DNA from 3 places in the Clostridium sp. LIBA-8841 genome. Region 3 is predicted to be linked to each of the others. Evidence: riboswitches for the same ligand, from Rfam matches in the RefSeq annotation. Region 3 holds a riboswitch; each other region holds the start of a gene.
What was found. A riboswitch is a leader RNA that binds a small molecule or an ion and turns the genes downstream of it on or off. The one in region 3 is predicted to bind cobalamin.
Positions count from the first base shown of each region.

Region 1: it holds a riboswitch for cobalamin, as region 3 does, so the genes downstream of both, AC2A4K_RS09755 (ECF transporter S component) here and AC2A4K_RS01240 (energy-coupling factor ABC transporter permease) in region 3, are expected to answer to the same signal.
Region 2: it holds a riboswitch for cobalamin, as region 3 does, so the genes downstream of both, AC2A4K_RS09075 (sirohydrochlorin cobaltochelatase) here and AC2A4K_RS01240 (energy-coupling factor ABC transporter permease) in region 3, are expected to answer to the same signal.

Region 1 covers NZ_CM173488.1:2,251,446-2,261,625, reverse strand. Annotated here, with positions in the region: gene AC2A4K_RS09780 (VanW family protein) at 1-996, shown strand, start outside; gene AC2A4K_RS09775 (Cof-type HAD-IIB family hydrolase) at 1,143-1,976, shown strand; gene AC2A4K_RS09770 (tRNA (cytidine(34)-2'-O)-methyltransferase) at 2,065-2,526, shown strand; gene AC2A4K_RS09765 (DegV family protein) at 2,541-3,380, shown strand; gene AC2A4K_RS09760 (BMP family lipoprotein) at 3,484-4,551, shown strand; cobalamin riboswitch at 4,610-4,781, shown strand; gene AC2A4K_RS09755 (ECF transporter S component) at 5,193-5,702, shown strand; gene AC2A4K_RS09750 (hypothetical protein) at 5,689-6,462, shown strand; gene rpoN (RNA polymerase factor sigma-54) at 6,662-8,047, shown strand; gene AC2A4K_RS09740 (sugar-binding transcriptional regulator) at 8,275-9,309, shown strand; gene gap (type I glyceraldehyde-3-phosphate dehydrogenase) at 9,401-10,180, shown strand, end outside.
Region 2 covers NZ_CM173488.1:2,055,357-2,065,536, forward strand. Annotated here, with positions in the region: gene cbiG (cobalt-precorrin 5A hydrolase) at 1-688, opposite strand, end outside; gene cobM (precorrin-4 C(11)-methyltransferase) at 691-1,446, opposite strand; gene AC2A4K_RS09050 (cobalt-factor II C(20)-methyltransferase) at 1,461-2,123, opposite strand; gene cbiT (precorrin-6Y C5,15-methyltransferase (decarboxylating) subunit CbiT) at 2,123-2,716, opposite strand; gene cbiE (precorrin-6y C5,15-methyltransferase (decarboxylating) subunit CbiE) at 2,736-3,347, opposite strand; gene cbiD (cobalt-precorrin-5B (C(1))-methyltransferase CbiD) at 3,375-4,472, opposite strand; gene AC2A4K_RS09070 (precorrin-8X methylmutase) at 4,491-5,120, opposite strand; gene AC2A4K_RS09075 (sirohydrochlorin cobaltochelatase) at 5,121-5,957, opposite strand; cobalamin riboswitch at 6,084-6,266, opposite strand; gene AC2A4K_RS09080 (3D domain-containing protein) at 6,489-7,712, shown strand; gene AC2A4K_RS09085 (hypothetical protein) at 7,739-8,047, opposite strand; gene AC2A4K_RS09090 (SH3 domain-containing protein) at 8,388-10,180, opposite strand, start outside.
Region 3 covers NZ_CM173488.1:278,274-288,453, forward strand. Annotated here, with positions in the region: gene nagH (hyaluronoglucosaminidase) at 1-2,817, shown strand, start outside; cobalamin riboswitch at 3,076-3,277, shown strand; gene AC2A4K_RS01240 (energy-coupling factor ABC transporter permease) at 3,565-4,308, shown strand; gene AC2A4K_RS01245 (energy-coupling factor ABC transporter substrate-binding protein) at 4,308-4,616, shown strand; gene cbiQ (cobalt ECF transporter T component CbiQ) at 4,603-5,373, shown strand; gene AC2A4K_RS01255 (ATP-binding cassette domain-containing protein) at 5,388-6,245, shown strand; gene AC2A4K_RS01260 (SemiSWEET transporter) at 6,461-6,730, opposite strand; gene AC2A4K_RS01265 (alpha-glucoside-specific PTS transporter subunit IIBC) at 7,061-8,644, shown strand; gene AC2A4K_RS01270 (MurR/RpiR family transcriptional regulator) at 9,028-9,798, shown strand.

The sequences.
Region 1 (10,180 bases), 1.9 Mb from region 3:
AAAGCTAAGGATGCCACTATAAGCATAAATGGTAGCAATGTAAGTGTAACAGAAGGACAAGATGGACGAGCTATAGAAAAGGATAAAATGGTTGCATTAGTAAAAGATGCTGTAAATGCTAATCCAGAAGCTAATACAGTGGTTGAAGTACCTGTGGAGATTACAAAGCCTAAAATAACTAAGGAAATGCTTTCAAAGATAGATGGAGTTATGGGAAGTTTTACATCAAGTTATACAAGCTCTGATGCTAATAGAAGTGCTAATGTTGAAATTGCAGCTAAAACAGTTAATGGAACAGTACTTATGCCAGGTGAAACTTTTAGCTACAACAATACTTTAGGAGAAAGAACTACAGATAAAGGATATAGAGATGGAGCCGCTTATGTAGGTAACAAGGTTGTAATGGTTACAGGTGGAGGAATTTGTCAAGTTTCTACCACTTTATATAGAGCTGTGTTAAAAGCAGGAATAATGCCAACTGAAAGACATAATCATAGTATGACTACAACTTATTCAGGTCCAAGTGAGGATGCTACAGTTGCTTGGGGGTCTTTAGATTATCAATTTAAAAATCCTTATGATTTCCCAATATACATTCAAGGATACACAAGTAATAAGCATGTTACTTTCAATATATATGGAAATGTTCAAGCTATGGATGGAAAAACATATGAACTACAAACTGTTGTAAATGAAACTTTAAAACCATCAGTTAAAACAATAGAAGATCCTAACTTGCCAGCAGGACAAAGAGTTGTAGAACAAAACCCAGTTACAGGGTATAAATCAACAGGATATTTAGTAACATATCAAAATGGAAAAGAGATAGATAAGAAATTAATAGGTCATGATGTTTATAAGCAAAAGGATGAAATAATAAAGGTTGGAACTAAGAAAGCCGAACAACCAGCGGCACCACCAGCACAAACAACACCTCAAACTCCTGCAACACCGGAAAATCCAGGAGCTACAGGACAAGCTGCTAATCATTCTTAATTAAATTAGACATGATTAGGAGAATCTTTGCTTTAATTAAGATTAGTATAAATCATATATAATCTTATTATTTAGTAAAATATTAATATGCTTAAAAGGGAGAGGTTAAGTTTTTAATCTCTCCTTTTAATTTAGGAGGAGAATTTATGAGTTATAAAATGATATGTATAGATATGGATGGAACATTATTAAATTCAAAAAAAAGAATAAGTGAGGAAAATAAAATTGCTTTAAAAAAGGCTTATGAAAAAGGAGTTCATATAATAATATGCACTGGCAGAAATGCTAAGAATGCTGTTTATTTTTCAGAATTCTTAGGAGTTAACTGTGCAGTAATTGCTAATAATGGTGCATGGGTAATTGATGAAGATAAAGATGCTTTAATTTCTAAAGATGTTTTAAGTGGAGAACAGTGTAAAGAAATTATGAGACTTTGCAAAGTTTATAAAGGTGTTCCTAGTTTTCATTCAAGAGATAAGGTTTATTGGCCATCAAAAATAAGAAAATATCTTTGCGATTTAATTTTAAATAAAAAAATACCACATAAGCATAGAGTAGAAAATGTTTATGTTAATGACAAAAGTAAGTGGAATGAAATTTTTAAAAATGATAGTATTGGCAAATGCATAATAATTGAATTGAATACAGGTAAACTAAAAAAAATAAGAGAAGAACTTATTAAAAATGGAAGTTTTGAAATTACTCAGTCAGGAAGATATGCTTTAGAAGTAAACAATAAAGGAGTTTCTAAGGGGAAAGCTGTAAAAGTTTTAGCAGATGAATATAACATAAAGCAAGATGAGATAATTTGCATAGGAGATAATGAGAATGACTTATCTATGATTAGCTATGCAGGTTTAGGTGTAGCTATGGGAAATTCAATAGATTCTTTAAAGAAAAAAGCAGATTATGTAACTGAAAGTAATGATAAAAATGGGGTTGCAAAAGTCATATATGAATTTGTGTTAAAAAAGGATTAACTTGCATTTTATTTCATTAGATAATATCATATACTTGTGACTTAACATAAAAATTTATAAATTTTTACATTTATTTGGAGGGACAAAGGTGAATCTTAATATAGTATTATATCAACCAGAAATACCACAAAACACTGGTAACATAGCAAGAACATGTGTTTTGACAAATTCAAAGCTTCACATAATAAAACCTATGGGCTTTGTTATAGATGATAAACATTTAAAAAGAGCTGGATTAGATTATTGGAGTCAATTAGATCTTGAAATCCATGAAAGCTATGAAGACTTTATGAAAAAGTATGGGGATAAGAAAATTTACTTATCAACAACTCATGCTGATGATCATTATGATGAAGTAAAGTACGAAGAAGGTGCTTTCATAATGTTTGGAAGAGAATCAGCAGGAGTTCCAGAAGAAGTTCATAATGCTCATCATGGAATAAAGGTTCCAATGATAAATACAACTACTAGAAGTTTGAATTTATCAAATACAGTAGCAATTATAGCTTATGAAGCTCTAAGACAAATTGGATTTCCAAGCATGAAATAAGGGGGAAATATATTTTGGAGAAAATAAAGATTATAACAGATAGTACCTGTGACTTATCTAAGGAGATTATAGAGAAATATGACATAGATGTAATGCCTATGCTAATAAATTTTGGTGAAGAGAGCTATTTAGATGGTGTTGAAATAAAAGTAGATGCTATGATGGAGAGAATAGAGAGAGAAGATGCTCTTCCAACTACAGCTCAAATAGTTCCAACAAGATTTATAGAGAAATATAAAAGCTACTTAGAGGATGGATACAAAGTTATATCAATACACATATCATCAAATATGAGTGGTACTTATCAATCAGCATGTTTAGCTAAAGCTGAATTAGAAAGTGATGATATAGTTGTAATAGATTCAAGAAATGTTACTGTTGGGCTTGGACTTATTATATTAAAAGCAGCTAGACTTATAGAAGAAGGAATAACTTTAGAAGATTTAGAAAAAGAAATTTTAGAATATAGGAATCATATTAAAAGTACTATAGCTTTTGAAAGTTTAGATAACTTAGTAAGAGGTGGAAGACTTTCAAAAGGAAAAGCGTTATTTGTTAATGCTTTAGGAATAAAGCTTATGCTTAATGTATTAGATGGTGAGATGAATGTTCAAGGAAAAATAAGAGGAACTAAGAAGATGACTAAGTCTATGATTGAACAGTTTAGTTCAATTCCTAAAAAACAAGGGGAGCCAATAATATTAGTTGAACTTGAAAATGAGGATATTTATTTGCCTATAAAGGAATATTTAGAAAGTAACGATATAGAATATATAAAACTTCCTTTAGGATGTTCAGTGGCTATACATTCAGGTCCTAAGGTTTGTGCATTATTCTATGTAGAGGAATATTAGAAAGAAGCTCCTAAAAAGGAGTTTCTTTTTTTATTTTAATTTACATAAATTCTCCTAATTAAAGAAATAATAATTTTGATATCAAAAAGGAGGAGTATTAGAAATGCGTTTTAAGAGGATTATTACATCTTTAGGTCTTATATTAAGTTTAACTTCTATGTTAGGATGCGGTTCGAAAAATTCATCAGCATTAAGAAAAATTGATTTTATAGAAAAAAAAGTTTATAATTTCGCTTTAGTTAAGGATGATTTTGCTAATGAAGAAAATCATTTTGCTAATTTAGCTATAGAAGGATTAAATAGAATAAAAAAGGAATATGGTGCAAAAATAGAGATTTTTGATACTAATTCTCCAGAAGATTATGAAAAGAGGCTTAGAGAGGCTGCTCAAAATAATGATTTGACTTTTGCTTCAACATTTAAGTTTTTAGAGAGTTTAAATAATGTAGCTAAGGATTATCCAGATAAAAATTTTGCTATTATTGATACAGTGTCAGAGCTTCCAAATGTAAAATCTATAAATTTTAGGAATGAACAAGGTGCCTTTTTAATGGGTATAATAGCTGGGAACATGAGTAAAACTAATAAAGTAGGATTTATAGGCGGAGTTAAAAACGAGCTTATAGATAACTTTCTAGCTGGATATCTCTCTGGATTAAAGGTTTCTAATGAGGAAGCTTATAAGAATATAAAAGAAGGAAACTTAATTCAATATGTTGGTGGTTTTATAAATAAAGAGCAGGCAAATAAAATAGCTAAGGAAATGTATAATCAAGGAGCAGATATAATATTCAATGTAGCTGGAGAAGCTGGTGTAGGTATTTATCAGGCAGCTAAAGAAACTGGAAATTACGCTATTGGTGTTGATGTTGATGCTGCCACAGTTTTCCCAGACTATGCCGATAATATTCTCTCATCTATGATAAAAAAATTAGATGATGCGGTTTATAAGACTGCAAAGGAAGTTATAAATGGTGATTTTAAAACAGGACCAAAGAATGTAATGGAAGTTGGGCTTAAGGATAATGGTATAGATGTGGCCCAATCTACAAGTAGACTAGTACCTAAAGAAGTTTTAGATAAAGTAGAGAAATATAGAGAGGGCATAATAAATGGAGAAATTAATGTTCCAAAAACATTAGATGAAGTGGAAAATTTTAATGTTAAGTAAAATTAATGTTAAAAATAATGTTGACAAAGAGTAAATAAATATGCAATCATAAGATGAAAATAAAATAAGTATATTAGGTGTTATCTAACTTAATAGGGAAAGTTAAAAACTGCAGCCCCCGCTACTGTTGATAAGGACGAAAGCAAGAAACCACTGTAACTTAAGTTATGGAAAGGATTGTTGGAGGATGATTTATTAGCCAGGAGACCTACCTAGTATAAATTGCTTATTGTTTCGGTGGGAAACAGTATATAAGTTTTAATAAAGTATGTAAATTATTTTTAACTGGTGGGGAAGGTTAACCGCACCAGTTTTTTATTTTTAATTATAAAAATAATTATTTACGAGAAAAGAATTTATGTACAAGCTTTCCTAAATAAGTTGTTTTGGAAAAGATGTATAAAAGTTTCTAAACAACTTAGTCTATTTAGCTCTAATAGTTAGTCAAATTTTAAATTTAATTTACACATAAGAAGTTAAATCTAGATTAAAGTATATTTGTGAAAAATTTGAAATTATATTTTTATTAAAAATCTTATTGGGTATAGAAATTGATTTAATATTAAAGGTGTACATGTTAAGTTAAGAGTTGCTTATGTTTAGAGAGAAAAAATAAATATTAATAGGAGGGTAAAATAATTATGAATTTTACTAAGGAAAAAAAGAATTTAAATGTAAAAAATCTATGTTTTGCAGCGATGTTAATAGCTTTAAGTGTTATATTAGCCAATTTCCCGATTTTTGCTAGTATAGCATTAGATTCTATGCCAGCCTTTGTTGGTGGTATTTTAATTTCTCCAGTAGTTGGAGGTGTTATAGGTCTTTTAGCACATTTATTTGTTGCTTTAAGAACAGGATTTCCATTTACATTACCAGTACATATTTTAATAGCGTTAGAGATGTTTCTAGTTGTTTATATAACATCAAAAATATTTAATATGGGTAAAGTAATTTTAGCAGGAATAATAGGAACTCTTTTAAATGGAATCATTTTTACTTTAATAACAGGAGCTTTTATGTATTTTGTATTAGGAGGAATGAATCCAATAGACTTCTTAAAACTTATGGGATTACCACTTACTTTAGCAAGCTTAGTTAATATAGTAATAGCATTTTTAGTAGCTAAGGGACTTAAAAATGCAAATATATAAATTTAGAGATTTAACTATAATTAAAAAAGAATCCCATAAAGAGGAAATGGTAATAGCTTGTGATAGTTGTTGTGGCATTGGAGAGAGAGAAGATGACTTTGTTAATGCTAGTAATGAGATTGTAGGATATTTTTCAGCTAGAGTTTGTCTTTTTGAGCTTATAGCATTTAAAGCTAATCCACTAGTAATAGTAAATAATTTAGGAATGACTATGAAGTGTGGTGGAGAGAGTATAATAAAAGGAATTAATAGAGCAATAAAAGAATATAATTCTGAAGGCTTTTTTGAAAATAACTTTAAATTAGAAGAATGTATAACAGGAAGTACTGAGGATAATTTTAAAACTCTTCAAACTTTTTTAGGATTAACAATAATAGGAGAAAAAAAGATAAGCACTGAGATTAGTTTTGAAAGTGAAGATGAGGTCTTCTTATTAGGAATTCCCAAAGTGGGGGAAGAAGTTTTAGATGATATAAATAATAATATAGGGGAAATTGCTGGTTTTAAGGAGTTAAAGCTCTTAGTAGAAAGTGAGTCTGTTAAGGATATAATACCTATTGGTTCAAAAGGTATTATACATGAAGCAAAGGAACTTGAAGGTAGTAATAATATAAAAATAAATCTATCATATAATGGAACTTATTTAAGAAAATCTGCAGGACCAGCAACAGCTATTTTATTTATATGTAAAAAAGACTCTTTAGAAGAATTTAAAAATAAAATAAGTGTACCAATCATTAAAATTGGTGAAATTATTTAATCTTAACCACAATAGAGAATTTTCTCTATTGTGGTTATTTTAGAATTAACATAAGTACTTTTTAATATAATATTAATATATTAAAAAGTATTAAAGATGTTATAATGTTGAAAAATGTCTTTATTTGATGGATAATTAAATAAGAAAGGTTAATAGAGAAAAGTTATGATTTAAAATTAAATAGTTTTAGGTGATATATATGTTAATGGATTTTAATTTAAATTTAACCCAAGAGCAAAAGCTTATCATGACACAGCAAATGCAACTTTCAATAAAACTTTTGCAAATGTCAACATATGATTTAAGAGAATATATAGAGAAAGAATTTTCAGAAAATCCTGTTTTAGAAGCTCAATATGAAGATAATAATGAAATAGTTAATGAACAGGATAGATTAGATTATAAAGAATTAGTGAAATATTTAGAGTCAGATAACTATGGTTCTCAAAGTTATGGTGAGTATGATCAAGAAGGAATTTCTCCTTTTACATTTATAAGTAAACCAGAATCTTTAATGGACTATCTAGAGTCTCAAATATTAGAGCTGCCAATAGATGAATATATGAGAAGTGTATGCAGCTATATGGTTGAATGTTTAGATCATAAAGGATATTTAGATATAAAAAAAGAAGAATTAATGAATGAATTACATTGTTCAGAAGTAACATTCAATAGAGCTTTAATAGTTCTCCATAATTTAGAGCCAGCAGGTATAGGAGCAAGGGACTTAAAAGAATGTCTAAAGATACAATTAGAAAGAAAAGGGGAGTATGACAAAATAGTAAAAAGTATAATAGAGAATCATTTAGATGATTTAGCAGATAACAAATATCAAGTTATTGCTAAGGATTTAGGCATAACTCCTAAAAAAGCACAAGACTATGGAGATTTAATAAAAACTTTAGAGCCAAAACCTTCAAGGGGATTTTATACTGGGGATGAAGTAAGTTTCATAATTCCTGATGCTGAAATTAGAAAGATAGATGGAGAATTTTTCATAATAATGAATGATGGAGTCTTACCTATGCTTTCAGTTAACCCTTTATATACTTCTATATTAAAAGATAGTAGTAATGATAAAGAGGCTACAGAGTATGTAAAGGAAAAAATGAGTAAGGCCATGTTTCTTATTAAAAGTATAGAGCAAAGAAAAAGTACTTTATATAAAGTTCTTGAAAAAATACTAGAAAAGCAAAAAGAGTATTTTGAAAAGGGAGATAAATATTTAAAACCTATGACTCTTAAGGAAATAGCGGAGCAATTAGAGATGCACGAATCAACTATTTCAAGAGCCATAAGAGATAAGTATATTTTAACTTCTATGGGTACAATAAAGATAAAGGATCTCTTTGTAAACTCAATAAGCAATAAAGAAACAGAAAATGGAGAAGATGATGTTACAGTTATAAACATAAAAAAAGCTTTAGAAGAAATTATTAAAGCGGAGAACAAAGCAAAGCCATTATCGGACCAAGGCATAAGTGAAATGCTAAAAGAAAAAGGAATGACTATTTCAAGAAGAACTGTAGCAAAATATAGAGAAGAATTAGGAATAAAATCATCTAGTAAGAGAAAAAGATTTTAAAATAGTATTAAATTTGATTTTATGGTAAATAAAGAAACTAAAGTGTTTGATTTGAGTGAAAAATATAGAGAGATTGGGTAATCTCTCTATATTTTTTTATATTTTCTAAAAAAATAAGAAAAAATTTTCTAAAAACCCTTTAATTTTTTCTTAATATGTTTTATAATAAACATGCGGGACATTTAAGAAGCAAGTGGGACTTTGAATGTCCAAAGGAGTTGTTAAATTTGCTAGAGATTTTAAAATTGCAAAAAATAATAGTTCCTGAAATGGTAGAACTATTAGTAAAAAGATACAATATAATCAGAACAATTTATTATAATCAGCCAATAGGCAGAAGAGCTTTGGCAAACAATTTAAATTTAGGTGAAAGAATTGTAAGAACAGAAATAGGTTTTTTAAAATCTCAAAACCTTATACAAATAAACACTCCAGGTATGTCTGTAACCCAAGAAGGAGAGTTTATGTTAGAATCCTTAAAAGGATTCATACATGAAATAAAAGGGCTATCTAATCTTGAAAAACAATTATGTGATTTGCTTAATGTTAGAGATGTAATTGTTATTCCAGGAGATTGCGGGGAAGAAGAAAGCACTATAAAAGAGCTTGGAAAAGCCGCTGCAAATTATTCTAAGAATGTCATTAAAGATGGCTATACAATTGCTGTTACTGGGGGAACCACTGTAAAAGAAGTTATAGATGAATTACCAGAAATGGCAAACCTACGTGATGTGTTAGTTGTGCCTGCAAGAGGTGGTATGGGTAAGAAGGTTGAGACGCAGTCAAATACATTAGCTGCGAATTTAGCTAAAAAGTTAAATGGAACCTATAAAATGCTTCATGTTCCTGATAATATAAGCAAGGAAGTAATGGATGCTTTAATGAAACAGGAAGACATGAAAGAACTTATACAAAATATTAAAAATGCAGATATGCTAATATATGGTATAGGCCAAGCGAAAAAAATGGCTAATAAAAGAGGCGTTCCTAAGGAAGAACTAATAAGGTTATTAGAATTAGGCGCTGTTGGAGAAGCTTTAGGATGCTACTTTAATGATAAGTCGGAAGTTGTTTATGTAATGCCAACTTTAGGAGTTACAATAAATGATCTTAGAAAAATAAAAAATCACATTGCTGTAGCTGGTGGTAAAAATAAGGCAGAAGCTATTTTAACTACTATCTATGGAAACAAAAATGCTGTTCTTGTTACAGATGAGGGAGCAGCCAATGAAATACTAAATTTTTTAAATGGAGACGAATAAAATAATATAAAATCTCTAAAAATAACTTTGGTTAAAATATTTTTTAATATTTTATATATATAAACAACATCTTTTAGGAGGTATTTACAATATGGTAAATGTAGCAATTAACGGATTTGGAAGAATAGGAAGATTAGCATTAAGATTAATGATCAACAACCCAGAGTTCAACGTTGTTGGAATTAACGACTTAACAGATGCTAAAACTTTAGCACACTTATTCAAATATGACTCAGCACAAGGAAGATTCGATGGAGAAATCGAAGTTAAAGATGGTGCTTTCGTAGTAAACGGAAAAGAAATAAAAGTTACTGCAGAAAGAGACCCTAAAAACTTACCATGGGGAGAATTAAACGTAGACATCGTTTTAGAGTGTACTGGATTCTTCGCTTCAAAAGAAAAAGCTTCAGCTCACTTAGAAGCAGGTGCTAAGAAAGTTGTTATATCAGCTCCAGCTGGAAACGACCTTCCAACAGTAGTTTACAACATAAACAACGATATATTAAAAGCTAGCGATACAGTTATATCAGGTGCTTCATGTACAACTAACTGTTTAGCTCCAATGGCTAAAGTATTAAACGATCAATTTGGATTAAAAGAAGGATTCATGACTACAATCCACGCTTACACAAACGATCAAAATACATTAGATGCTCCTCACGCTAAAGGAGATTTAAGAAGAGCTAGAGCTGCTGCTGCTTCAATCGTACCAAACTCAACTGGTGCTGCTAAAGCAATCGGATTAGTTATCCCAGAACTAGCTGGTAAATTAGACGGAAACGCTCAAAGAGTACCTGTAATAACTGGTTCATTAACTGAGTTAGTTTGTGTATTAGACAAAAACACTACAGTTGAAGAAATAAATGCTGCT
Region 2 (10,180 bases), 1.8 Mb from region 3:
AATCTATTAACTCTTCAGATGGAACACCTTTTCTACATCCTACTCCAAGTAATATATTTTTTCTTATCAACCTTAAAACTCCCTTAAGATTTTCATCCTCATTTTTTTCTTTGTTAGTTATCCAAAGTGTATTATCTTTTAATGAATATGTACTTTCATAGCCTAAAGGTAATTTAATTAAATCATTATCATCCATAAAATAAACTTTTTTATTATTTACTAATCTAGAAGCAATCTCTTTTGCCTTCTTTAAATCTTCTATAATAAGATTATTACTTTTAGCTACCATATCTGGCGCAACTTTATTTTGATTATCTGTGGCCGTAGTTATAACTGGAATATTATTTAATATTTTACTTATCTCTAAAGTTAATTCATTTGCACCACCAATATGCCCTCCAGCTAAACTTATGGTAAACCTATTATTTACATCAACCATAACAATTCCAGGATCCTTATCCTTTTTTACTATAAAAGGAGTTATAGCTCTCACTGCAATCCCTGTTGAACTTATAAAAATAATATTTTTACAAGTTTCAAACATTTCCTTAGTTGCTTCTTTTAAAGAAAAATCTTCACATTTGCTTTTGCAAACCATTTTGAAATTAATATTATTTTCTTCAAAAAACTTTATAAGCTTATCTCCTATAAAGTCACCTTTTTCAGTAACACTTATTATTCCAATCATATTTAATCAATTCCTTTTCTGAACATATGAGTAAAGTGTTTATCATAAAGAAGACTTTTCTCATAATCACAGTCAATGAAATCTCCAACTAATATTTGAGCACATTTATTTATACCAGCTTCTTTTACTTTTTCTGATATATTATCTAATGTTCCAATAATCACTTCTTGATCATCCCATGTTGCTCTTGAAATTACAGCTATTGGAACATCCTCTCTTCCATATCCTCTTTTTAATTTTTCAACTACCTTGTCAATCATTGATATAGAAAGAAATAATGCCATAGAAGCTCCTATTGAAGCTAATTTTTCTAAATCTTCTTTTTCTGGCACTGGAGTTCTTCCTTCAACCCTAGTTAATATAACAGTTTGAGTTACTGATGGAAGTGTAAATTCCTTTTTTATAGCAGAAGCTGCAGCTGTAAATGAACTTACACCTGGTACAACCTCATATTCTATATTAAACTTGTCTAATTCATCCATTTGTTCCTTAATAGCTCCGTATATTGATGGATCACCAGTGTGAAGTCTTACTATGACCTTATCTTCACCATCATTTTCTTTTATAACCTCAACTACCTCTTCTAAAGTCATTGAAGCTGAGTTATATATTTTAACTCCCTCTTTGCAAACATCTAAATGTTCTTTGCTTACTAAAGATCCTGCATATATTACAACATCTGCTTTTTCTAAAAGATTTCTTCCTCTAACAGTTATTAAGTCAACAGCTCCTGGTCCTGCCCCTATAAAATAAAGCATTCTTATTCCTCCTTTTATTTACTTGCTAATATTAAAGACATATAATCTCTATGATTTACAATTTCTTCTCTAGTTCTTAAGATTTTTTCTCCTTCTCTACCTGCTCTACTAACTAGCACATAGTCAAATCCTTTTTCTTCTAAAACATCTATAACTTCTTCTTCTTTTTTGTAAACTTTCATTATTACAACAAACTTCTCATCTTTTATATCCTTTACTCTAGCTGCTGGAAGAACAAGTAAAGGTTCATTACCTACAACTAATGTTCTGTCAACTATACTAGCTGCAGCACAGAAAGATGTTATTCCCGGAATAGTTTTTACATGGAAACCATTATCCTCTACATAATTTAATAAATGTATATATGTACTATAAACATAAGGATCACCTATAGTTAAGAAACTTACGTTTTTTCCTTCTTTAAGTTTTTCTAAAATAAAGTCATAAGCCTCTTTAACTTTTAAATCTCTATTCTTCTTTCCCATTGGAAAATGTTTAATAGCTATTTCTGTTCCTTCTTTTATATATTCTTCAGCAGCAGTTAATGCTATACTATCTCCACCTTCCTCTGCACTTGGTGCTACTATAACATCACTATTTTCAATTGCCTTTACCGCTTTTACTGTTAATAATTCACTATCTCCAGGTCCTACACCTATTCCATATAATATTGCCATTAAATTTCCTCCTTAAACGCTTTAACAATAAAAATTGGATTATTGCTAATCATCATGTATGTATTTTCTCTATTTTTACTTATGTTTACTAAAGAAATCTCTGTTTTATATTCTAATTTTTTTAAGATTTCTATAGCATTATATGCATTATTTAAAGTTATGAAGTTTAAAACTAAAACTCCCTGTTCTTTAAGAATTTCATTTGATATATTTATAATTTTTTCAAGTCCCCCACCAGAGCCTCCTATAAATATAGAATCAAATTTTGAAATTTTTTCTTTCTTAATTTGGTTTGAAAGTGATTCCATATGTTCTATAGCATCACCCTCTAATAAAGTAACATTATTACAGTTAAACTTTTTTAAATTCTCTTTAGTTACCCTTATAGCCTCTTCATCTCTTTCTATAGAAAATACTTTTCCATTTTCTATAAATTTAGAGGCCTGAATAGTAATACTACCAGTTCCACTTCCTATATCTAAAAAATTAGAATTTGTATTTAACTCTAATTTACTAATAGTAAGGATTCTAATATCCTCTTTTGTCATAGGACATTTTCCTCTTATAAACTCTGAATCTTTTATAAACTTCATATATCCTCCAAAGGAAAATTTATCTTTCAATTATTATTACAGATAAATCTCCATAATCCTTTTCGCAAATTTCTCTTGGATTTCCAATTGTTATATTTTCATTTTCATAAGAAAGATTTTCTCCAACATATATCGTACATTCTATAGAATTTTCTATTAACATTTTACTTAGTTCATTTGGAGTATTCTTTTTATCAGTTAACCATATAGAAAGTTTGTTTTTTTTGACAACTTCTATAAAATTTTCTTCTCTTCCATGCATACTTCCTACAAATGCATTATTCCAAGATTTATTTACTTTGCATGTTAAATACTGAAAAGAACTTATTCCTGGAATAATAGAAATCTCTCCATAATAATTTTTTTCTATGTAATTTGTAATACCATAAAAGGTAGGGTCTCCTGATGCAACAATTGAAATATCATTCTCTTCATTTTCATTTAAAAAAGCTATTAATTCACTTAAAGTTTTGACCTTTTTAAACTTTTCATCTCTTAAATTATTTAAAAACTTTAAGCTTGAAATTGCTCTTTCAAAACCTACTATATAATCACTTTTTTCTAGTTCCTTAATAACCTTAGGAATTATATAGTCTTTATGGCCTGGTCCTAACCCTAGTATCTTAACCAATAGCCTTCATTCCCTTCTAATTTAAGTTTAATCAAACAAGTTTGAATTTTTAGATTCATATAATAATTTCATTTCCTTTGATCCATAATACATAAGAATATTAAAATTTGCCTCACCGTAAGAGTAAATATCTAATCTCTTTAATACTTTTTCTCCAATTCTCTCATATAACATTGGGAAATCATCTCCAAGAAGTCTTACAGCACCTTCACTTGTCTTTTCTTCTAAAACCTTTTTAACTAGTTCTAAGTCATATCCCATTAAAGTTAACTCTAAAGCTATAACTTCTAATCTTACGTCTGAAACTCTACTATGTGTATTAAAACAGCCAAATGCAATTTTACTTAGTTTTCCTATATGACCTATTATGGTTAAATCCTTTATTCCTTGAGCTAAGGCACACTCTATGGAAAATCCTACATAGTTAGATATGATAACTATATTATCCTTTTTATATCCTCTTTCCCTTAGAAACCTTTCTCCCATATTACCAAAGACAAATACAAGTTCATTATTAGACACTGCTTTTTGCCTTATTTCAATTCTAATAGATTCCTTTAAAGCATCTTCAGACATTGGATACACAATTCCTGTTGTGCCTAGTATTGATATTCCATCAACTATACCCAATCTAGGGTTAAAGGTTTTCTTAGCAATCTCCCTTCCTCTTGGAACGAAAATTGTTATTTTTACTCCTTTATTTTCAGGTAATACACTTAATACTTCCTTCTTAATCATTTCCCTAGGTACTGGATTTATAGCTGGCTGTCCTTTTTCTACAAAGAGCCCATCCTTAGTAACTCTTCCAACACCTTCTCCTCCACAAAGCTCAAATCCTTCTGAAATTTCCTCTGCCTTTGCAAATATAGCTATTCCTGAGGTAGCATCTATGTCATCTCCACCATCTTTTATTATGGAACATGAAACGGAGTTTTTTTCTACTTGTATATCTTGTATTTCTAAACTAAGCTTTATGTTTTTAGGAGTATCTATCTCTATAACTCCTATATCCTTTTTATGAAAAAGCATATATGTGGCCGCCTTAGCTGCCGCCGCTGCACAAGATCCTGTGGTATACCCACATCTAAGTTTTTTTCCACCGCTTTCTACATACATTTCAAACATTTAATATACCTTCTTTTATTACATTTCTCTTTTATAATTCATATAAAGCAATGCATTTATTATGGCTGCTGCTACTGTACTACCACCTTTTCTTCCCTTAACTCTTATATAAGGAATACCTAGTTCATCTAAATCCTCTTTACTCTCACTAGCACCTACGAACCCAACTGGAACAGCTACTATAAGTTTTGGTTTTGCCTTTCCTTCCTTAATAAGTTCTCTAAGTTTAAACAAAGCTGTTGGAGCATTTCCAAAAACAAATATATCTACATTTTCCTTTGCCGCAAGTTCAACACCTGCCATTGAACGAGTTATCTGTTTTTCTTTTGCTAATTTAAACACCTCATCTAAACCAACATAGCATTCAACTGATGAATTTAATTCCTTTAAAGCTCTTTTATTCATACCTGATAAGGCCATTGTTGTATCAGTATATATTTTAGCTCCAGATTTTAAAGCAGAAACTCCAGCTTCTATAGCTCCTTCACTTATTTCAATTAAATCCTCATACTCAAAGTCTGCTGTAGTATGTATAACTCTTTTTACTATTTCTAACTCCTCTTCTGAAAAGTTATGATTTTTCATTTCAGAACCTATTATTTCAAAGCTTCTTTTTTCTATGCCCATAGGACTTTTCATATAATCCATTTATCTCTTCACCTTTCTATGTCTTTTTTTAGTTTCTCCTAAACCTTTATATGTACCATCTATAACATCTTTAACACGTTCTATGTAAAGTTTTCTAAACTCTTCTCTTTCCCCTAATCCTTTTAAAATAACATCAGTTTTAATTCCTTCACTTTCAAGTCTACTCTTCCATGAATCCTCATCTTCTGAAGCCATATCATTTTTAGCATGGTCTCCTGCTACAACCATTAAAGGAATAATAGTCACATTATCTAAATTTTTCTTTTTAACTCTTTTTAAAACATCTGAAAAATTAGGATATCCCTCTACAGTTCCAACAAAAATATCTTCATAGTCTCTATCTAAAACTGATTGAAGACATCCATAAACAGCATTGGAAGGATGTGCGCTTCCATGACCAACTAATATACACGGTCTATTCTCTTCTATTACTTCTTTCATACTATCAACAAAGGCAGAATAGTCATTTGGTCCATCACCAAAACCTTCATAATAAAATATTGGTCTACCAGTTTCTATCTTTTTAAAATGATTTTCATAATTCTTCACCATATGCTTTATATAGTCAAATTCTTCACCTGGCATAATATGAAGTGGTTGCACCACAACTTCTTCATATCCTTCTTCCTCTAACTTTTTTAAAGCATCTTCTGGAAACAGTATATTCATATCATATTTTTCTTTAAGCTTTCTTACTATCATATGTGATGTAAAACTTCTAAAAACATCATACTCTTCAAAACTTTCTTTTATTGAATCTTCTATTTTTTTTATAGAATTATTTAAGGCATCTAAATGACTTGTTCCAAAACTTACAACTAATATAGCTTTTTTCATGTTTCACCTCTAAAAAATTAAAATAAAAAGCATCTGTGTTACAAAGAACCAGATGCTTTAATAAAAAGTAATTATTTTCCAATATAAATATAGGAATCAATAAATACTACATCTTCCCTCCGAAGCTTAGTTCATAATTTTTAGGCAGGTATCCTGACTTAAGGCTTATCCTCATTTCTCCCTTCCCAATTTAAAAAAATCAGTGAGCAATTAGAAACTTGTATCCTATTACAGTAGCGGGGGCTGTAGTGGATTTTAACCACTTTCCCTTTTAATTAGTAAAATTAAACCTAAAAATATAAAATATTATTTTTTTCTTAATTATAATATATAATTTTAATTATTTCAACATAAGACAAATTTCTTATTTTTTCAGATTTATAGTATAATTAAATTGTTAATTTTTTCTTAACATATTTAAATGGGATAAAGGTTAAATTTGTGTTACATTTGACTTTTATGTTATAATTCAGTAATACAGGATGAAATACACTTAAGTTGTGGACAGTTTAACTAAAAGGAGTGTACTTTATGCAAAAAAGAATTTTATCAGCATTAATAGCAATAACTATAAGTATTTCAACGACTCAAGTAGTTTTTGCTGATACAATAAGTGATAAGAAATCAAATATACAAGAAAATAAAGTAAAATATGAACAATTAGATAATGAGGTTATGTCTCTTAATTCTCAAGTATCAAAACTTAACAATGAAATTGAAGAATTAAATGCTAAATTAGCAGATAATCAAACTAAGATGAAAGATACTGAGGAAAACTTAAAAGAAACGGAAAGTAAAGTAAGTACTTTAAAAACCGAAATAGATCAAAAGCAATCTGTTTTAGGTAAAAGAATGCGTGCTATGTATAAAAGCAAAGATTCAATGAACCCACTAGTTTTTCTTATTAAATCTGAAAACTTATCAGATTTAATAACAAGAATAGATGCTTTGGCAAGGGTTACAGCCTTAGATAAAAATCTTATAAATGATCTAGATTCTCAAAAAGATTCTCTTGATCAGGATATAAAAAAATTAGAAAGAGATAAGGCTGAATTAAAAGAATTAAAAAGTTCAACTGAGGAATCTCTTAAAACCCTAGATAGTAAAAAAGTTGAAGAACAAAAGAAAATTGATGAATTAAACAATCAAAAAGAAGCTGTTTTAGGAATAATTAAAGAAAATGAAATGTCTTTAATTTCTCATTCTGTTTCTGTTATAAATTCATCTTCATCAGTCAATGAGCTTGAAAATGCAATAAGCACATTGAATCAATTAATCCCACAACTTAACATCGATTCAGTAAGGGATACAGCTAATAATTCTGTACAAGCTGCCAAAAACAAAATTGAATCCATAAAAGCTGAAGAAGCAGCTAAAAGTATTAGTAACAACTCTCCAGCTAATTCAAATAATAATAATAACAACAATAATACTTCTAACCAACCTAGTGATGGTAACTATAAGAAAACACTTTCCGTTGAAGCTACCGCATATACTGGAGGAACATTAACTGCCATGGGACTTAAACCAGTAAGAGATCCAGGTGGAATAAGTACAATAGCAGTAGACCCTAATGTAATTCCATTAGGTTCAAAAGTGTACATCCCTGGATATGGCTATGCCATAGCATCAGATACAGGAGGAGTTATTAAAGGAAACATAATAGACCTTTATATGAACTCTAATGATGAATGTAAATCTTGGGGAAGACGTCAAGTTACATTACACATAGTTGCCTATCCTGGTGAATGGTAAAATAAAAAAGATAAGACATTTTTGCCTTATCTTTTTTTTAATCTTCCACCAAAATCATTAAAAATTTTCAATAATAAAAAAATTGCTGTAAAGGCTACTATAGCCGTAATAATTGCAATAAAAAAGTTTAATATATCCTTAAAACTTAATCCAACCCCTGTTAGAAAATTTTTAAATTTTATACTTATCTTAAAAAATCCCCACAAAATTAAACTTCCTATAATTCCTACTGAAGCTGCAGTCAATCCAATTTTCGATTTTTTAAATAAACATACTACTCCTATTAAAGCAAATGTTATTATTATGAAAATAAACTTCCAATCTAAAATCTCCAAAGTTTTCATTCTCCTAAACATACTTTCCTTATTATTTTACTTAACAGAAGTAGTAATTATTACTTTATCGATTTAAGCGTTTTAATATTTTTCATTAACTTTATTAACTAACCTAAAGGCATAGTCTTTTAAAAAAATATGTTTTTATTTAATACGAATATTATTATCAATAATATAAACCCAATTACAATTATTGTACTTACTCGTCTTCTCAACACATAATTATTCATTTATTTTCTCTCTTACGCTAAAATTAGCTAAAATAAAAGGAGTATAAAAACTCCCTTTATTTACTACGATTAAATTCTAAATAACAATTAAATTTAGACTTCTATTACCTCTAATTTGAAAATACAGGTACATCAAATGTAAAGTTATTATTTAAATATAAATCTTCATAACTATTCATAATATCAGCTATCTCTGATGCATACCATGTAGTTGTTGCATATTGATGCCATATATTAGATATATTTTGATTATATCTCATTTTATAAAGTGTATTTTGTTCATAGGTTGGACTATGAACATAATTTGCAGAAACAAATGCTGCTGCTCCTTTTATAGCACTTTCAATACTTGTCCAACCTCTATTGTAAGCATAGGTTGTTCCTAATATTAATGCTCTATTAGGAAATGCTGAAGAATTATCCTTAGCTCCTATTCCAAATAAATTATAAACTGTAACAGGTTTAGATAATGGTATCATATGATATCCTACTAATTGACCATAGCTATTATATATAGGCTTACTTTCATCTGCAATTTGAGTAATAGTTACTCCTCTTGCAAGTTTACTTGTTCCATTACCTGTTTCATGTAAACATTGAGCAACTAAATATATAGGATCTATATTATACGATCTAGCAGCATCAACAAAAGCTTGTCCTTGACCAGTTAAAACGCCTTTATTGTTTAACCTGCTACTTAATCCATTTACATTAACAGCCCTAAACCTATCAATTCTTAAGAATTGTAATTTATTAGTAGCCTTCGCTGGGTTTATATATCTCTCAAACTCTGAATATGAATAATTTACTGGGTTACTTCTTTGTTGCATTCTAATATATTCGTCAAGAGATACCCCATATGGTGTTTTTATAGCATCTCCTAAATCTAATTCTGGATTAACATTTGAATTTCCATCAAAAATATTTATATAGCTCTTAGATGCATATGCTTCCTGACCTTTATAATTTATTTTGTAGAACCCATTTTCTTCACCTAAAATTTCAACACTTTCACCACTACTTAAAATTCCAAGAATTTGAGATGATGTATTTGCTTCTTTTCTTACATTTAATCCATTAGAAGCTGTTACAATTCCTGTTTTATTAGTTTCTTCTGGTTTACTTGGTTGTTCTGGTGTTGTATTATTACCTTCATCCTTAACATCTTTAATATATTCTTTAGCTACATAGCCATAGGAACCCTTAAATTCTATTTTGTAGAATGAGCCTTCTTCTCCTACTATTGTTACCTTAGAATTTCCACTTAAGCTTCCTATTACCTTACTACTTGTGCTAGCTCCTTCTCTTACATTTAAAGAACTACTTACATTTACTATTCCTGTCTTTTTGGTATTTTCTGGTTTTTCCGGTTCAGTTGGTTTTTCTGGTTCTGTTGTATTTCCTTCATCTTTAATATCCTTAATATATTCCTTAGCTACATAGCCATATGAACCTTTGTATTCTATCTTATAGAATGAACCTTCTTCTCCTACTATTGTTACCTTAGAATTTCCACTTAAACTTCCTATTACCTTACTACTTGTGCTAGCTCCTTCTCTTACATTTAGAGAGCTGCTTACATTTACTATTCCTGTCTTATTAGTAGTTTCCGGTTTTTCTGGTTCAGTTGGTTTTTCTGGCTCTGTTGTATTTCCTTCATTCTTAATATCCTTAATATATTCCTTAGCTACATAGCCATATGAACCTTTGTATTCTATCTTATAGAATGAACCTTCTTCTCCTACTATTGTTACCTTAGAATTTCCACTTAAACTTCCTATTACCTTACTACTTGTACTAGCTCCTTCTCTTACATTTAGAGCACTACTTACATTTACTATTCCTGTCTTTTTAGTATTTTCCGGTTTATTTGGTGTCTCTGGTTCACTTGGTTTTTCTGGCT
Region 3 (10,180 bases):
ACAGAAATAGTATATAAGAATCCGAACAGAGTAGATGTTGGAACTTATGTAGGGGTTAAGTATAGTAATCCTATAACTTTAAATAATGTTGAGTTCTTAATGGGAGCTAATTCAAACCCAAATGATACAATGCAAAAAGCTAAAATTCAATACACTATTGATGGAAAAGAGTGGATTGATTTAGAAGAGGGTGTTGAATATACAATGCCTAAAGCTGTAAAGGTAGAAAACCTAGACTTAAAAGTTAGAGGAGTTCGTTTAATAGCTACAGAGGCAAGAAGTAATACTTGGTTAGGTATTAGAGATATTAACGTAAATAAAAAAGAAGATTCAGACTCAGGTGTAGAGTTTAATCCAAGTCTCATAAGAAGTGAATCTTGGAAAGTCTATGAGGGAAATGAATCAAGTCTTTTAGATGGTGATGATAATACTGGTGTTTGGTATAAAACAGCTAATGGAGATACATCTTTAGCAGGAGAGTTTATAGGTCTAGATTTAGGAAAAGAACTTAAGCTTGATGGAATCAGATTCGTAATAGGAAAAAATGGTGGAGGAAGTGCCGATAAGTGGAATAAGTTTAAACTTGAATATTCACTAGACAATGAAAATTGGACAACTATTAAGGAGTATAATAAGACTGGTGCTCCAGCTGGTAAGGATGTCATAGAAGAATCCTTTGAAGCTCCTATTTCAGCTAGATATGTAAGACTTACTAATATGGAAAACATCAATAAGTGGCTTACTTTCTCAGAGTTCGGAATAAAGAGTGAAGAATTAGAAAGTACAGGAAACAGAGAGAATGTTTATACCAATACAGAGCTAGATTTATTATCTTTAGCTAAGGAAGATGTAACTAAGTTAATGCCAGTAGATAATATAAGCTTAAATTCAGGGGAATATATTGGTGTTAAATTAGATCGTATTAAGGATTTAAGTAATATTAACCTTGAGGTTTCAAATGATACAGGCTTAAAACTTCAAAGCTCTATGAATGGTGTTGAATGGACAGAGATAACAGATACTAACACTTTAGAGGATGGAAGATATGTAAGATTAATAAATACAGGAAATGAAACTGCTAGCTTTAATTTAACTAAATTTGAGGTTAATTCAACTGAGGTTTATGAGCCATCATTAGTTGAGGCTTATGTTGGTGATACTGGAGCTAAAAAAGCTGTAGATGGAGACTTGAAAACTAGCGTTAAGTTTAATGGAGCTCCTAAATTTGGCGATACTATAGTTTATGATTTAGGACAAGAAATCCAAGTAGACAATTTAAAATATGTTGTATTAGATACTGAAGTTGACCACGTAAGAGATGGTAAAATTCAATTATCTTTAGACGGTGAAACTTGGACAGATGCTATTACTATTGGGGATGGAATAGAAAATGGTGTAGATGACATATATGCTAAACCATTAGAAAATGGTTATAAGCATGGAAATCAATCTGGTGGAATTATTCCAATAGATAGTGCATATGTTGAAGGATCTAATTTAAATCAAAAAGCTAGATATGTAAGAATATTATTTACTGCTCCATACAAACATCGTTGGACTGTTATAAACGAGCTTATGATAAATAATGGGGAGTATATTCCTACAGTAAATGACCCAACTTATGTTTCAAATCCAATTGAAGAAAGAGGATTTACTCCAAATAATTTAAGAGATGGAGATTTAACTAGCTCATATAAACCTAATACTAATAATGGAGAGATAACTGAAGGTAGCATAACTTATCGTCTATCAGAAAAAACTGATGTTAGAAAGGTTACTATAGTTCAAGATGGAAGCTCAATTTCAAATGCTAAGGTTATGGCTAGAGTTGGTGATGGAAGCGAATCTGTAACTGATGAGTGGGTTCAATTAGGCACATTAGGTAATAGCTTAAATGAATTTATAAATCGTGATTATAGTAACATTTATGAAATAAAGATTGAGTGGACAGATGTGGCACCAAATATTTATGAAATAATAACTTTAAATCAAGAGTTTGAATTCCCAGTTAATGATGCATTAAAAGTGAAGTATGATGAGCTTATTGATTTAAGTGGAGATGAATATACTTTAAGCAGTTATGAAGCCTTAAAAGAAGCTTTAGACAATGCAAAAGTTATTTTAGATAATTCTAATTCTTCTCAAAAGAAAATAGATAAGGCTTTAGATAATTTAAATAAGGCAGAAGAAGGGTTAGTTCTTAGAGCAACTGATTTTGAAGCCTTTGATGAAGTATTAGCTTTAGGAAATTCTTTAGTAGAAGATGAGTATACAGCAGAGTCTTGGGCTGTATTCAGTGAAAAACTAGCCCTTGCTAATGAAGCTAATGAAAATAGAGCAGATTATACTCAAGAGCAAATAAATCAAATAGTATCTGATTTAGATGCTTCAATAAAAGCTTTAGTTAAAGAGACTCCAGAAGTTGATAAAGCAGATTTAGAAGCTTTAATTAACCAAGGTAAAGCTTTAGTAGAAGAGGCTGTAGAAGGTTTTGAAGTTGGTGAATATCATAAAGGGGCTAAAGATACTTTAGTAAGTGAAATAAATAAGGCTGAAGAGATATTCAATAATGAAGAAGTCACTCAAGAAGAAATCAATTCAGCTAAAGAAGCTTTAAATAATGCAATAGAAAGATTCAACTCTTTAATAATTGAGGAAAGTACAGGAGACTTCAATAGTAATGGAAAGATTGACATAGGTGACTTAGCAATAGTTTCTAAAAACTATGGAAGTGAGAATGCTTCTTTTGATTTAAACAAAGATGGAGTCGTTGATGAATATGAAATAAGCTTCATAAATCATAGAATATTAAATTAAGGTAATTTATTAGAATAAAATTAAATTTTTAAGTTTAAGGGACTATGAAGATATATTAAACTAATTTTGTAATATTAATCATTAAAAAGATTAATATTGAGATTAGAGTAATGTATCGTCAAAGATAGTCCCTTTTTATTTTTATATCCTTTTTATATTAAGTTAAAAAGCTTATTGTTTAGCTTTAATAATGATTTATTAAATATAGTTTAATTGTAAATCAATTCTAGATAATATATAATGTTAATAGAATGTAAAATTAAATATTTAAAAATAGGTTAAATAGTTATTTAAGTAAATTTATTTATTAAAAGGGAAGTTGGGTTTGAATCCCACGCGGTCCCGCCGCTGTAATAGAGGAGCTTTTTGTATTGTAAGCCACTGAAACATAAGATTTTGGGAAGGTTACAAAAGGTGCTGATACTTGAGCCAGAAGACCTGCCTGTTTTTAAAACATCAGATCCTACGGGAAATAGGAGGTGTTGTGCTTTGGTAAGTTATATTTTTTTAGAATTTTTATAACCTCTTGACTCAATGTCTAGAGGTTTTTATTTTTAGGATTAAAGTTAGCTTAGAGTCAACCTAAATTTAAGCAAAATGCATTTGATTTTAATTTGGACAATCTCAGAGGGAAAATAGGAAAGACTAACAGATTTAAAAGAGACTTTAAGACCTAAGAAATAAAGAAAATCTATTTTATGAAGTGGATATACAAAATAAAAATATAATTTAAGGAGTAGAATTATTATGTCAAAAAAGAATCAAGTATTTATAGGATTTTTGTTAATGTTCTTATTAATACCAAAAAGTGTTTCAGCTATGCATATTATGGAGGGATTTTTGCAACCCAAATGGTGTATAGCATGGGGTGTTATAACAATACCTTTTGTGGTTTTAGGTGTATTTTCTATTAAGAAAAAAGTAGGGAATAATCCAAGATTAAAAATACTATTAGCTATGGCAGGAGCTTATGCCTTTGTTCTTTCAGCTTTGAAACTTCCATCAGTTACTGGTAGTTGTTCACACCCTACGGGGGTTGGTCTTGCGGCAATATTATTCGGACCTACAGCAGCATCAGTCTTAGGACTTATTGTTCTTTTATTCCAAGCTTTACTTTTAGCACATGGGGGACTTACAACTCTTGGAGCTAATACTTTTTCAATGGCTGTTGTTGGACCTTTAGTATCATATGGACTTTATAAATTAGTAAAAAAACTTAATGGACCAACATGGTTAGGAGTATTTTTGGCAGCTGCCCTTGGTGACTTAGCAACATACATGGTAACTTCAATTCAATTAGGACTAGCTTTCCCAGCAGAAGTTGGTGGAATTATGGCATCGGTTATGAAATTCATGGGTATATTTGCTATTACTCAAATTCCTTTAGCTATAAGTGAGGGAATATTAACAGTTATAATATTTAATACTATAGAAAATTATGCAAAAGATGATTTAATGGAACTTAACATTCTTTCAGAGGAGGTAAAATAATGAAAAATAAGAGAGCATTAACTAATGTGATATTAATTTTATTAGTTGTATTTATTACAATCATACCTTTCTTTGTGGCTAAGAATGGTGAGTTCGGTGGATCTGATGATCAAGCAGAAGAAGCAATAACACAAATAGATGAAAATTACGAGCCTTGGTTCTCACCAATATTTGAACCTGCAAGTGGAGAGATAGAAAGTCTATTATTTGCTCTTCAAGCAGCTATAGGTGCAGGAGTAATTGGGTTTGGACTAGGATATCTAAAGGGGAAAAAGAAAGTGAATGAAGAAGTAAATGATAAATATTGATAAATATGCTTATTCATCAAAACTAAAAAATATCAATCCTGCAGAAAAGATATTTTTTGCTCTAATTACTTTATGTGTTTGCTTATGGGCAAATAATTTTATTGTTTCTATGCTTGTAATAGGTCTTATGACTTTTTTAATAACTAAATTAGGAAAGACCAAAATAAATGTTTTTATTAAGTTAATGATGATACCAATAGCTTTTTTAATAATTAGCATTCTAACAATAGTTATAAATTATTCTATGAATAAGGAAAATCTTTTAATATCCTTTAGGTTCTTTAATGGATGGATCGGAGTTTCTAAAGAGGGGATTTTTCAAGGTGTTAATATGTTCCTAAAAGTAATGGGATCTTTAAGTTGCTTATATTTTATATCTTTAACTACACCAATGATAGATGTGATATCAGTATTATCAAAGCTTAAAATACCAAGCTTTTTAATAGAATTAATAAGCTTAGTATATAGGTTTATATTTATAATCTTAGAAACTTCAGAAATGATGTTTATATCTCAAAAATCTAGGTTAGGGTATAGAGACATAAGGACATCATATAAATCTTTAGGAGCTCTTGCATCAACACTGTTTATACGCTCATTTAAGAGAGCTAATGATTTATATACTGCATTAGAATCTAGAGGATATAATGGAGAGCTTAAGGTATTAGAAGAAGAAGTTCAAAGAAGAAACTATATTTATATTTTAGCTATAATTATTAATATGATTTTTATAGGAATAACTATATTTACAAAGTAGAGTAGGAGGATTTTATGGAAGACTATATATTAAAAGTAGAGGATCTTAATTATAATTATTCAGATGGAACTCATGCTCTAAAGGGTATAGATATGAATATAAAAAGAGGGGAAGTAACGGCTATATTAGGAGGAAATGGTGTAGGAAAATCAACATTATTCCAAAATCTTAATGGTATATTAAAGCCTTCTTCAGGAAGGATACTTTTTGAGAATAAACCTATTGATTATTCTAGGAAGGGAATCATGAAGCTTAGAGAATCTATAGGAATTGTTTTTCAGGACCCTGATAATCAGCTTTTTTCAGCTAGTGTGTATCAGGATGTTTCTTTCGGAGCTGTTAATATGAAGCTTCCAACTGAAGCGGTAAGAGAAAGAGTTAATAAGGCATTAAAAAGAACAGGAATAGAGCATTTAAAGGAGAAACCAACTCACTGTTTAAGCTTTGGGCAAAAGAAAAGAGTAGCAATTGCAGGAGTACTAGTTATGGAACCTAAGGTTTTAATACTAGATGAACCAACAGCTGGTTTGGATCCAATGGGTGTTTCAGAGATAATGAAGTTATTAATTGAAATGCAAAAGGAACTTGGCATAACCATAATAATAGCAACTCATGATATAGATATTGTTCCATTATACTGTGATAATGTCTTTGTAATGAAAGAGGGAAAAGTGATATTAAAGGGAAGTCCTAAGGAAGTGTTTGATCAAAAAGATACTATAAGAAAAGTAAATTTAAGATTACCGCGTATCGGACATCTCATGGAGATATTGAAAGAAAAAGATGGCTTTGTATTTGACGAATTATCATTAACTATCGGACAGGCTAGAAAGACAATAAACTCTTGGAAATTTAAATTATTTAAAGATTAGAGCAAAATTAAATATGGGAAATTAACTTAAAAAGGTTTGTATTAAAGTAAGATTTCAAAATAATCATACTTTATACAAACCTTTTATATTAATATTTAAATTGGTATAAATATTAATGTATTCTGAGCGCGTTTTAAGTGGTTAAAGAATTAATTAAAAAACTGGGTAAGTTAAATATTATATTAAAAATGCTATTTTAAACTTATTACAGTAAATTAATTGACTATATTTTCTTTAGTAACACCATCTTTATATTTAATCTTAAAGAATAATATTATTACGGCAAATATAAAAGTACAAGAATTAGCTAATATAACAGCTAAATCATTTATTATAAAGCCATGTATAATCCAAAGAAAAACACCTATTGTGAACATTGAATACATTATAAGAGATATACCTGAGGTATCTTTAGTTTTTATTACCTTTATTGCTTGAGGAATAAAGGATGCTGTTGTTAAAATTGCAGCTAATGAACCTATCATAAAATTTTCTCCTTACCTTTTAAAATTACACCATATAGTAATAATCTATAGATAAGAGCTAGTTTCGTCAATATAATATAGCTGTGAAATTTCACGGCTTTTGGGAAAAAGTTACATGATGATGAAACTAGGAACAGAGTGAGTGAATATTATTGTAAATGTTATCATTGATTGCTATTATTTAATTAACAAATCGTACAAGAAAAGTTCATTTCAATAAATAAATTATGAACTGTACTTGGACTTATAAATATAACTTAAGTATTATGGGTTTCTTAGAATATTTAAGTTAAGGGTAATAATAGGATTTATAAAATGAGGTGGTAAAGGATGATGCAAAAAATTCAACGTTTTGGAGCTGCAATGTTTACACCAGTTTTACTATTTGCTTTTGCAGGTATAACAGTAGGACTATGTATTCTATTCAAAAATCCGGACATAGTAGGACCAATTGCAAACCAAGGTACTTTATGGTATCAAATTTGGACACTTATTGAAGAAGGTGGATGGACAGTATTTAGACAACTTCCATTACTATTCGTTGTTGGTTTACCAATAGCATTAGCTAAAAAGGCTCAAGCAAGAGCATGTATGGAAGCTTTAGTTACATATTTAACTTTTAACTACTTTGTTAATTCAATGCTAACTCAATGGGGTGGATTCTTCGGAGTTGACTTCTCACAAGAGGTTGGTGGAGTAAGTGGATTAACAACCATAGCTGGTATTAAAACATTTGATACTGGTATGATAGGAGCAATCCTAATAGCTGGTATAGCTGTTTGGCTACATAATCGTTTCTTTGATACAGAATTACCAGAGTACTTAGGAATATTCAGAGGATCATCTTTCGTAGTTATGATAGGATTCTTCGTAATGATTCCAACAGCATTTATTATTTGTTTAGTATGGCCAGCAGTTCAAAATGGAATTAATTCATTACAAGGGTTCCTAGCTTCATCAGGAATAGTAGGAGTTTGGATATACACATTCCTAGAACGTATATTAATACCAACAGGATTACATCATTTTATATATGGACCATTTATATTTGGACCAGCCGTTGTAGAAGGTGGAATAGCCACTTATTGGCCTCAACATTTAGCTCAATATGCTATGTCATCTCAAAGTTTAACAGAATTATTCCCAGCTGGTGGATTTGCTTTACATGGTCATTCTAAAATATTTGGTTCTGTAGGTATAGCCTTAGCATTATATGTAACAGCTAAGCCTAATAAAAAGAAAATCGTTGCAGGTTTATTAATACCAGCCACATTAACAGCCATATTAGCTGGTATCACAGAGCCACTAGAGTTTACTTTCTTATTCGTTGCACCAATATTATTCGTTATTCACTCAATATTAGCAGCTACTTTAGCAGCTACAGAATATGCTTTTGGAGTATCAGGTAACTTTGGTGGAGGAATAATTGAATGGGCAGCTCAAAACTGGATACCTCTAGCTCATAACCATTGGCAAACATATTTAATTCAAATAGCTATAGGCTTAAGTTTCACAGCAATATACTTCTTTGTATTTAAATTCTTCATACTTAAATTAAATCTTAAGACTCCAGGTAGAGAAGATGATGATGAAGAAACTAAATTATACACTAAGGCTGATTACAAGGCTAAAAAAGGCGAAGAATCAGGAAATGAAAACAAATCAGGAAAAAGTAAAACAGCTCAAAAAGCTGAAGCGATTTTAGAAGCTTTAGGAGGAAAAGATAACATAGTAGATGTTACAAACTGTGCAACTCGTTTACGTTTAAGTGTAAAAGATGAAAGTAAATTAGCCTCAGATGCAGCATTTAAAGCTGCTGGGGCTCTTGGAGTTGTTAGAAATGGAAAGGCTATTCAAGTAATAATAGGATTATCTGTTTCTCAAGTAAGAGAAGAGTTTGAACAACTTCTATAACACAAGCATACAATTAACTCAAATACCTAAAAACATCATGGGGAGAAGGTTCCCATGGTGTTTTTTTATTAAATAATAATTAAGATGGCCATGCAGTTCTATCTAAAAATTAATACTGATTTAAAATATGGTATTATTAAAAAATCAACAGGTATTTAAAAGAATTTTATAGAATAAAATGTTTGGTTAAATAATTTTATTTTAGTTAATGAAATAAGTAATGCATTAATGTAGAGTAGTTCAAAAATAGTAAATCTATGGTATTATTAAAACAAGAAGTAATTTTATTGTAAATTAATTAAAAAAAGCTAAAATTTATTCATATATAAACGGATTTTATAAAGTATGACATTTAAGTTATTCGTATTATTTGGAGGGCTGGTATGAGATTAGAAGAGCTTGTAAATAAACATTATGATAAATTAAATCATAGTGATTTGCATATTTGGAAATATGTGTTCAATCATAAAAAGGATTGTTGTAATCTAACCATTGATGAGTTAGCAAATAGATGTAATGTGTCTAGAACAACAGTTTTAAGATTTGCGCAGAAACTTTCATTAAAAGGATATAGTGAACTTAAAATATATTTAAAATGGGAAAGTGAAGATAAAGAAGTTGAAGAGCAAGATTATTTAAAGGTTGTTTGTAACGATATAACAAAATTTATAAATGATATGCAAGAAAAAGATTTTTCTAGTGTCTGTAGTCTTATGTACAATGCTAAAAGAATATTTGTTTATGGAACTGGGGCCGTACAGTCAGCAGTTGCAGCTGAATTAAAAAGAATATTTTTATCAGGCCAAGAGTGTATATATAATATACAAGGAGAAGCAGAGGCCGATATGATTTTAAATACAATAAGTGATGAAGATTTAATAATTTTAATATCATTAACTGGAGAATCAAATCATATAAAAGCTTTAGCTAAGCAATTTAAGTTAAGAAATGTTCCTATAATATCTATAACAAAATTGAAGAATAATGCCTTAGCTAGATTAAGTGATGAGAATTTATACATAAATACATCAATGCATGATTTAGGGGGAGGAAAGGAATATGAATCAACAGCATTATTCTTTACTCTTGCAGAGATGATATTCTTGAAATATTCAATGTATAAAAATGATCTAGAAAAGGAAGATACAAATTAATAAATATAGAACATAAGCATATCAAATAAAATATTAGATTAAATAAAAGAAGGGAAGTTTTTATGTTTGAGATCATAATAGATTTTTTAGTTGCAGTAGCGCCTATTATAGCATCAATTTCTTTTGGATATATGTACTTAAATAGAAAAGAGGTTTAGTTTTATTTAAGTTGTGCTCTAATATTTGATATGCTTTATGAGGTTATATCATATGGATAAAAACGTATTATTTATGTTTTTAGTATGTTATAACCTCATTTATTTTTATTGAATTAATATTTTAAAATTATGATTTGATTAAAAGAAGACTAGAATCCTATACCTTTTTAACAAATTTAATAGTGGGAAAATTCACAGTAAATGTTACTAATAACAATAAAGGT